DNA from 3 places in the Bacillus pretiosus genome. Region 1 is predicted to be linked to each of the others. Evidence: riboswitches for the same ligand, from Rfam matches in the RefSeq annotation. Region 1 holds a riboswitch; each other region holds the start of a gene.
What was found. Region 1 has a riboswitch for S-adenosylmethionine ahead of ACU8YW_RS05045 (LLM class flavin-dependent oxidoreductase). Riboswitches for the same ligand answer to the same signal wherever they lie in the genome.
Positions count from the first base shown of each region.

Region 2: linked by a shared signal. The riboswitch ahead of ACU8YW_RS02070 (cyclase family protein) and the one ahead of ACU8YW_RS05045 (LLM class flavin-dependent oxidoreductase) in region 1 are both predicted to bind S-adenosylmethionine.
Region 3: linked by a shared signal. The riboswitch ahead of ACU8YW_RS21250 (bifunctional homocysteine S-methyltransferase/methylenetetrahydrofolate reductase) and the one ahead of ACU8YW_RS05045 (LLM class flavin-dependent oxidoreductase) in region 1 are both predicted to bind S-adenosylmethionine.

Region 1 is NZ_CM129593.1:980,109-983,390, forward strand. Features, by position in the region: gene ACU8YW_RS05035 (hypothetical protein) at 282-671, shown strand; gene ACU8YW_RS05040 (hypothetical protein) at 996-1,202, opposite strand; SAM riboswitch class I at 1,444-1,550, shown strand; gene ACU8YW_RS05045 (LLM class flavin-dependent oxidoreductase) at 1,633-2,691, shown strand; gene ACU8YW_RS05050 (ATP-grasp domain-containing protein) at 2,684-3,282, shown strand, end outside.
Region 2 is NZ_CM129593.1:386,546-389,827, reverse strand. Features, by position in the region: gene ACU8YW_RS02075 (PRK06851 family protein) at 1-833, opposite strand, end outside; SAM riboswitch class I at 983-1,095, shown strand; gene ACU8YW_RS02070 (cyclase family protein) at 1,180-1,812, shown strand; gene ACU8YW_RS02065 (hypothetical protein) at 1,840-2,220, opposite strand; partial or broken gene ACU8YW_RS02060 (ATP-binding protein) at 2,399-2,605, opposite strand; gene ACU8YW_RS02055 (S-adenosylmethionine decarboxylase related protein) at 2,815-3,282, opposite strand, start outside.
Region 3 is NZ_CM129593.1:4,128,067-4,131,348, forward strand. Features, by position in the region: gene ACU8YW_RS21250 (bifunctional homocysteine S-methyltransferase/methylenetetrahydrofolate reductase) at 1-1,304, opposite strand, end outside; SAM riboswitch class I at 1,375-1,484, opposite strand; SAM riboswitch class I at 1,689-1,798, shown strand; gene metI (cystathionine gamma-synthase/O-acetylhomoserine thiolyase) at 2,042-3,154, shown strand; gene metC (cystathionine beta-lyase) at 3,151-3,282, shown strand, end outside.

The DNA of each region.
Region 1 (3,282 bases):
GTCTCCTTAAGTTTCTCAATTTTGTGCAACTATACATATAAGATTAACATAATGTCTCATTATTGGCTCAAAATAGGGGTTCTTTTAGATACCTTATTCTTTTTTCTTTTAATATATATCCGATTGGTTCTCACGATATTTTTTAATCTTTTAAATCATTGGCTTAGTAATACTGAGGGTTATTATAGATATATTAATCATATAATTTGTCCCTATCAAAATGAACGATTCTTGCATCTAATATATTGTAAGTATATTTTATTTTGAAAGGATGTGATTATATGGCTCATAAATCTACTGGAGTGTTTCGAGTTCCAGTTTCTGAAAATGGGATTATTCCAACTGCTCTCAACATTATGTTAAACAATGATTCACGCTGCCATACTAGTGATGTAACGGTAACTGTTAAGAGAAGTCGAAACATTTCTTTCCCGACTCAAAATGAGTTAGTTGAAATCTCTCGTACTTTTGTTTCTTTAGAACCAAACAGAACAACTAAGATTGTGTTGTTTACGCCAGAATTCCAAATAGAAGATTTTCTTGATGTCATCATTAGTGGAAATAAAGATGATGTTAAGGATGTTCTTGTATATTCTTTCTTAGCAGATTCAGCAGGTCACAATCTGCCATCTACTGTTTTTAGAAATGCAGAATACACTTTTGCTTGCTGATACCGTGATGATGTATTCTTTACTGTCATATATCTGAAGGGAAATGTTAAATAGGAGTTGATTTAACTTTTATTTGGGTTTTCCAAAGGAGTCTGCTTTAGCTAAATAAACAAGGAACCGACTAATAGTTTCCTTGTTTATTTGCATTTAACATGAAATTTCGTATCTATTATTCCGAAAACAACTTTACACAGGAACGGATTTTTCCTAGTGAAGTAGCACCTATAGATGAAAGTACTCAATATTCCAATTGTAAAGGTAAGCGAAATACTTGAATGTTACCATCATTAATTACCATCTTCATAATATGTAATTAGTATTATTTTATTCTTCAAATATCCCCGGCTTCTCCACTCTAAATGATTTCACCTGATCACATTCTAAACAAAATGTAGTTAATAGTTTGGAACGCTTCCCCACTGAAAAGAGCCTACTAGAATCATCCTCACAAACATATGCATGAAAAGCAAATCCAACTCTTCCTTCTTTAAATGTAGTAGAACCACAATTCTCGCATCGTTTATTTTTCATGCCACTAACACCTCTTTTGCTGTATTTTTAAGATAAAAGTAAAGCAACTTGGTTATACATGATGTTTTCGACAAGATGCAACATAGCCCTTTATATATTCGTAAGTAAAACAACATAATACACCTATAAATCTCTATAATAATATGATTTTTTACATATCATTTAATGTATATCGGAAAAATAAGTATTAAAAGATTGATTTTTATTATTCTGATGATTATAATAAATGGAAATCAAACAATTCTTATGTTGAGAAGTGGAGGGACGGGCCCTATGAAACTTCGGCAACCTCGTTTTAGACGAAAGGTGCCAAATCCTGCAGGTGAAAAAACACCTGAAAGATAAGAGCGGTTCACTTAGTCAAGAAGGCTACTCTTATTTCGTTAAGAGTAGCTTTTTTTATGGCTAAAAGTTAAAGGGGGAACAGGTAGTGGAGTATGGTTTTTGGTTGCCGATTTTTGGGGGATGGCTTCGAAATGTAGATGATGAATCTATGCCGCCTACGTTTGAGTACGCAAAACAAACAGCGCGAGCGGCAGAACAATTAGGTTTTTCAACAACTCTTATTGCAGAATTAAATTTAAATGATATAAAAGGTGTTTCAGCACCAAGTTTAGAGGCGTGGACAACTGCGGCAGCACTTGCAGCAGTGACGGATAGATTAGAGATTATGACAGCTGTAAGACCTGGGTTCCACAATCCAGCAGTTACAGCGAAAATGGCAGCAAATATCGATCAATTAAGTAATGGTCGTTTTACATTAAATGTAGTTTCAGCATGGTGGGAAGAAGAAGCGAGACAGTACGGCGGGGTATTTACCGCACATGATGAAAGGTATGATCGCACAGAGGAATTTGTAACAATTTTGAAGGAGCTTTGGAAAGAAGAAGAGTTTTCTTATAAAGGGAACTTTTATGAGCTTCAGCATACACATTTAAGTCCAAAACCTGTGCAGAAACAAGGCATTAAGCTTTATGCAGGTGGTGAGAGTGAGCGAGGAAAAGAGGTCATTGTAAATCACGCGGATGCATATGTAATGCACGGGGGAACAGTGGAAGAAGTATCTGTGAAAATAGAAGATATGAAGAATCGTAGAAAGAAAGTTACAGAGGAGCCATTGCAGTCATTTGGGCTTGCGGCGTACGTCATTTGTCGTGATACAGAAGAAGAGGCATTAGAAGAATGGAGACGCATAACGGATGTGAAAGACGATGCTTTAGGTTATGCGGGTTACCAAGACTTTATTAGTAAATCGCATTTGGAACAGCAAGTGAAGCTCAATGATTATTCCGTATCTAATCGCGGGTTACGTCCTAATTTAATCGGAACACCAGAACAAATTGCAGAAAGGATACTTGCTTTTGAAAAAGTGGGTGTTACGTTATTACTTTTACAATTTTCACCACAGCTTGAAGAGATGAAACGATTTTCTGAAAAAGTGATGCCATTAGTTGAAGCAAAAAGAAAGGAATTGATTACAAATGAGTAAAATTTACATATTGCATGAGAATAAGGAATGGACGAATCATTTAGTGAAAAGGTTGGAAGAACTGGAGTTACCGTATGAGGAATGGCTTTTAAATGAAGGAACACTTTCATTAGAACAAGAACCTCCAAAAGGTGTTTTTTATAGTCGCATGAGTGCCTCTTCACATACGAGAGGGCATCGATATGCACCTGAGCTGACTGAAGGGGTTCTTGCTTGGCTAGAGGGATACGGGCGCACAGTATTTAATGGGTCTCGTGCATTACGTCTTGAAGTAAGTAAATTGAATCAATATGCAGTATTAAGAAAATTTGGGATACAAGTACCGAAAACAATTGGTGCTGTTGGCCGTGATCATATAGTAAAAGCAGCAAAGGAGTTAGGGGAAGTACCGTTCATTACAAAGCATAACCGTGCAGGTAAAGGCCTTGGTGTTCAACTATTTCATTCCATTGATGCTTTAGAACAATATTTGGATGGTCCGGCTTTTGAAGAACCGATTGATGGAATTACTTTAATCCAGCAGTACATCGAAGCACCAGAACCATATATTACACGTTGTGAGTTTGTAGGCGGCCAGTTTGTATATGCGGT
Region 2 (3,282 bases), 590 kb from region 1:
GGAAAATATTCATGTGGTGCGGTGCTATCAAAAATTGCAAACCCTAATTCTCTTACGATAACCATATCAAGACTATTTGGATCAAATCCACAATGATATACTTCAACTTCAAATCCTTTTTCTTCTGCTGCCTTAGCTAATTTTTTAAGCATTGTTGATTTCCCAGATCCTGGGCGTCCTTTTATAAAATAACGATGTGGTAATCCCTCTGTTAAATTAGGAACAAAATCAACTGCTCCTTTCGGTGTAGCTGCCCCTAAAAACCGATGTTTCACAAGCGATTGTTTCCCGCCTTTATCTGTAAATAACTTCTGAATCAGCTGATCGGTTAGTTCATTTGCTTTATTAAAATCAATATTATTAATATATATTTTCTCCCACTCGTCATGTATAACTAGTGCCTCGTTAAAACAAGCGTAAGCAGTTTGAAAAGCCTTGCTTGCTTCTGAAACAAATCGTTCAATTTCCACCTTCTGCTTTCTTAATTTATCTGAGTCCCAAGCAACCCCTAAATTAATATACTCTTCGACAACTCCTGGCATTTTCGGCTCAATAACATGCGGTGATGTTCCATCAACAATTCCTACTTTTAACTTCGGGATAATTACACCATCAACCGATTTATTATCAGAAGAGCAGTGTAAAAATTCAATATCATATCCTTTTTCAACCCACTCGCGACCTATTGCTTTGATTAAAGAAGATTTCCCGGTTCCAGGACCACCCTTTAAAATAAATAACCTGTTTAGCCCTTTTAAATTCTCATCGTATAAATTATGAAATCCTCTAGCTGTATTTCCACCAGCGTAATAATTCAATACATTCCCTGTCACTGCACTCACTCCTTCGCAGCATTCTATTTACATAAGCTACAATATGCGAGCAACTTTATTTGGGTGAATACCTATTTTATATTGCACGAAAAAAGGAAATGAATTACAATTTAAAAGTAGTGAATATTCAGAAACGAAAACTTAATATGTCTTTATCAAGAGAGGCAGAGGGACCGGCCCTTTGACGCCCAGCAACCTCAGTTTATACAAACTGAATAGGTGCTAATTCCTGCAAAATGCATTGCATTTTGAAAGATAAAACGTAACTATTGTGTACAAAACTCATCTTTCTTGATTATGAAAGGTGAGTTTTTTTATTTCAAAACATATATTGGAGGTATTTAAAATGAAAGTAATTGACCTATCACAAACATTTGAAAACAATATGTCCCAATTCCCTGGAACACCAAAAATCAATTTAGGAGCCATTACAAGCGTTGAAGAGACAGGCTATCAAGTTACAGATTTTCATTCTGTCGTTCATGTTGGCACGCATTGTGATGCTCCTGCTCATTTCATTTCAGGCGCAACGACTATTGATCAATTACCCCTAGATCAATTTGTAGGCGAAGCTGTTCTTATTGATGTAACTCATGTACAAGAACGAAAACTACCTAAAGAAGTATTACACAACGCTGACATAAAAGAAGGTGATATTGTCATTTTCCATTCCAATCTATCTACGAAATGGAATACAGAAGCATATGAGAAAGAAGCTTTTTATCTTTCTGAAGAATTAGCTGAAGAACTAGTTCAATTAAAAGTAAAATCTGTCGGTTTAGATTTCATCTCTCCTGATGAGGTAACGACAGAAACATCGCCAATTCATCACATACTACTTGGGAATAATATTTATTTAATCGAAAACTTAACAAACTTAGATGCAATTAACACGAAACGTTTCTTTTTCTCAGCGGCACCTTTAAAAATTAAAGATAGCGACGGTGCTTTCGCAAGGGCATTCGCTGTAATTTTTTAAACAAACTATACAAAAAAGCAAAGATCATCATTGACCTTTGCTTCTATTTTTTTTATTTAAACTAAGAAAGAATTGCTCAACACGAGGACGTAACCAAGCTAAATAATCTTTCTCTTTCTTCTTTGTACAAGCTATTTCTTCGCCATCTACCATTCCGACAAGCTCTAGCTCTAACAGTTGCCTCGTAAATGCTAACATATTTATTTCTTCGTCTGGATACTCTTCTTTTAATTTCTCCTCAATTTCCCCCAATAAAAAACCGTCACGCATCATTGCCAATGCATCAATCCAAAGTGGCGGCATTTCATATTTTTCTCCTGTAATTGTATCTTTTACAATATAATTCTTTTGCTCTTTTCGAAATTGAATCGTGTGTAAACATACAGTCGAATTTAATGTTAATTCCATCATACCACCTCTTTCATAATATCTGCATAGAAAAAAGGATGCGCGTGCACCCCTTCTTTCTCTAACACTACCGAACCGTTACATGAATAATAAATCTCATGTCGATATTTTCCTCCATTATAAACGAAGTATTTTATAAAAAAAACCCTTCTTGAAACATTTTATAAAATGTTTATATTTACACAACAAGAACACTTTTCTGAAAAATATTTTTCTCTAGCACATTATGCTGTCGGTAAAAAATTTCCTCTTTCGTTCCTATTCCCATGCTACTTTGAATCGCGATACTTCCTTGATGTTCCTCAATGATTTTATATGTAATCATTAACCCCAGTCCCGTACCATTCTCCTTTGTTTTGTAAAAATCTTTACCGATTTTCTCTAACAAATCCGTTAATTTTTTTAAATACTTTTAAAGCTTCTCTTTCCTCATATATCAAGCTTTTAAATTTGTTCATATAAATACTCCTCATACTCAATACAAAAGCTCTACATATTATCTCCTTAAATTATAAGTATGAAATTGCTTTCAGGGTAAGATGTAACCTTATCATACGAAAAGGAAGGAGATTTCCCCTTCCTTTTCGTCACAACTTATATCCATCTTACCCGATCATGTAGCAATCCATCCGTAAAGTCATTTCCGCCCACTACAAAATCCTTCATATATAAATTCAAATATTCTCCGTACTTACTCTCTGTATTTAATAATAATTCCTCTACATAATAGGCACCTTGTTTAAAGTTATCGAACAGTAAACTACACAAGCCAGCATAAATTCCGCATCCTACTTGGAAGTAAGTCGCATTCGTTTTATATTTATGAAAAACTTGACTGCTATTCATCACGTTATACATATATGTCTCACTATTTTCATAAACGAGTAATACACCTACTAGATCCTCGCCGGCAATCTCTTCTTCGGCTGGATTAAATACTTTACGATTCCAACTCCATAAATCTTCTACTTGATCTAAGTTCTGTCTAATTACATTAGTCGTATACTCATTAATTCGGTAAAGAAAACCCACTTCCATATTGAAGTTTTTTCCTAAAATTAA
Region 3 (3,282 bases), 2.1 Mb from region 1:
TCAATAGAGGACAAATCATATACAGAAGTGGCACCTGGAAAATCACCAACGCGTGCTGGATCCCCAGTTAAAGCTAACACCTCTTCCATACCTAACGCTGATAGGCCTAGTAAATGAGATTGTAGTCCGATGACGTTATGGTCTCTACACGTTAAGTGCGTCAATACCGGAATATCGTGCTTCGTTAATAATGCCCCCATTGCCATATTCGAGATGCGAGGCGATGCTAATGAATTATCTGCTAGAGTAATAGCATCTGCCCCAGCTCTTTTCAATGCTCTTGCGCCTTCAAAAAATCGCTGCGTATCTAACGTTTTCGGTGGATCTAATTCCACTACTACTGTCGTTTGTTTTTTTGCTTTCTCTGCTAATGTGACATGAGCTTTTGAACGTTTCTCGTGTGTATGAACTACTTTCGGTCTTTGAATCGTATCCTTTTCTATTACAGGTGTAACATTTGCAATTGCACGTTTCATACTTTCAATATGTTCTGGAGTCGTGCCACAACAACCACCTAATAACCGAATACCTTGCTCAATAAATTTCGGTGTCATCGCTTCGAAATAAGCTGGACTTCCCTCATATACGTAACGTCCCTCCACATAATTTGGGAGACCTGCATTCGGATATGCTGACAAGTAGCCATTTTGCGGAATCGATATCATTTTAAAAGCTTCCGTCATGTGAAGTGGCCCTAGTTGACAGTTCAATCCAACGACATTTGCACCGTAATCTAAAAGCTGTTTTAATATTTCATTTACATCATTTCCATTTTGAGTTGTACCTGCCTCATGCAATGCTAATTGAGCTACAATTGGAATATTCGTTTGTTTTCGTAACACCTGAACAGCATGAAGTAATTCAAACTCATCATAGAAAGTTTCTAATAGCAGTCCATCAACCTGTTCTTCTAGTAATGCACTTGCCTGTTCCAGTAACATAAATTCTCTTTCCATATCAGTTGTCGTAACAGCTCCGATATGTTTCATACCACCAATTGTTCCTAAAATTGCATTTCTGTCTGTAACAGATGCTTTCGCCAGTTTTACTGCGGCTCTATTAATTTCAGTAACTTGATTTTCTAAACCATAAATACGTAATTTCGCTTCATTTGCTCCGTACGTATTTGTTTGAATCACATCAGCCCCAGCAGCTACATATTGCTTATGAATCGATATAATTAAATCTGGATCAGATATATTCAATTCTTCAAAACTACTTTGCAAACCATGTGAATGTAATAACGTCCCAACCGCACCATCACCTATTACAATTCCTTTTGATAATAAATCTAGTAATTTCACAAATCTCCCTCATTTCTATCAATATAAAAACCCCCTCTTCACTTTGAAGAGGGGGACATAATTGTTCCTCCTCTTATTATGCAAAACATTCGTTTTGCAGGTATTAGCACCGTTTCAAACATTTCGTTTGAAGGTTGCTGGGTTTCACAGGGCCTTTCCCTCCACCGCTCTCAATAAGAGTTTGTCTTTATTATTTTATTTATGTAGCTAAAAGGAAATACGTTCCCCTTTTAACAATGTTTGTTAATTTTTTAATAAATTTAGCATGCACAAATGCAAAAGTCAATGACACTTGCGGAAAAATAAAAATTATTTAAAATAAAGTTGCAATTCAATTATCTTTTGTTGTAAAGTTAAAAACATAATAAAAATTTCATACGAACATTCTTATCTAGAGAGGTAGAGGGACTGGCCCTATGACGCCTCAGCAACCATTAACATTTGTTAATAAGGTGCTAATTCCAGCAAATTGTGAAAGATTTGACAGATGAGAAGAAGACTCTATTCAAACCGAAAGCCTTCTTCTTTAGAAGGCTTTTTTTATTTTACCCCGCTATTTGAGGGCAGTAAGATTCCCAACTCAAAATTCAGCTGGAACAAAGAAGTTAGGTGGGAATCAACTGCCCGTAAAAGCCCGATTGGTGAGGGCTGATAATCAGTGGGGGATGCCCCCCTCACTTATTAAAGTTTCACTTTACATTCACTTAATTGTTAATTTAAAAAGGAGGAATTTTCACATGTCAACTATTGAAACAAAACTAGCACAAATCGGAAACCGGAGCGAAACTACAACAGGAACTGTTAACCCACCTGTTTATTTTTCAACTGCTTATCGTCATGAAGGAATTGGTAACTCTACTGGCTTTGACTATTCACGAACTGGCAATCCAACTCGTGGTCTTTTAGAGCAGGCAATCGCAGACTTAGAATATGGTGAACAAGGTTATGCCTGTAGTTCAGGGATGGCAGCTGTTCTCCTCGTCCTCTCCCTATTCCGTTCTGGAGACGAACTTATTGTATCCGAAGATTTATACGGGGGCACTTATCGATTATTTTCTGAGCACGAAAAAAAGTGGAATGTTCGATGTAGATACGTAAATACACAATCTATTAAACAAATTGAGCAAGCTATCACAACTGAAACGAAAGCTATTTTCATAGAAACTCCAACTAATCCGTTAATGCAAGTTACTGATATTGCCGCTGTCGCAACTGTAGCGAAAAGACACGGACTACTTCTTATTGTAGACAACACATTCTATACGCCTTATATACAGCAGCCATTAACAGAAGGTGCCAACATTGTACTTCATAGCGCAACGAAATATTTAGGGGGACATAACGATGTCCTAAGCGGACTTGTCGTTGCAAAAGGAAAGGAACTTTGTGAGGAAATCGCTCATTATCATAATGCCTCTGGTGCGGTCTTAAGTCCATTTGACTCATGGCTATTAATTCGTGGTATGAAAACGTTAGCGCTTCGCATGAGACAACATGAAGAAAATGCAAAAGCAGTTGTTGCTTATTTAAATGATGAAGACGGGGTGACAGATGTATTTTATCCTGGAAGAGGTGGCATGATCTCATTTCGTCTGAAAGATGAAACATGGATTAATCCATTCTTACAATCTTTATCCTTAATTACATTTGCTGAAAGTCTTGGTGGTGTTGAAAGTTTAATGACGTATCCAGCAACGCAAACACACGCTGATATTCCTGAAGAAATCAGAACAGCAAACGGTGTATGTAATCGTCTTCTGCGATTTTCCGTTGGCATTGAAAATAGTAACGATTTAATTCAAGACTTAAAGCAAGCCATTAAACTTGTAAAAGAAGGTGTAAGAATATGAGTTATTCTATAGATACACTCTTACTGCACAACCAATATAAACATGACTCACAAACAGGAGCTGTTAACGTTCCCATCTATAATACATCAACATTCCACCAGTTTGATGTAGATACGTTCGGAAAATAT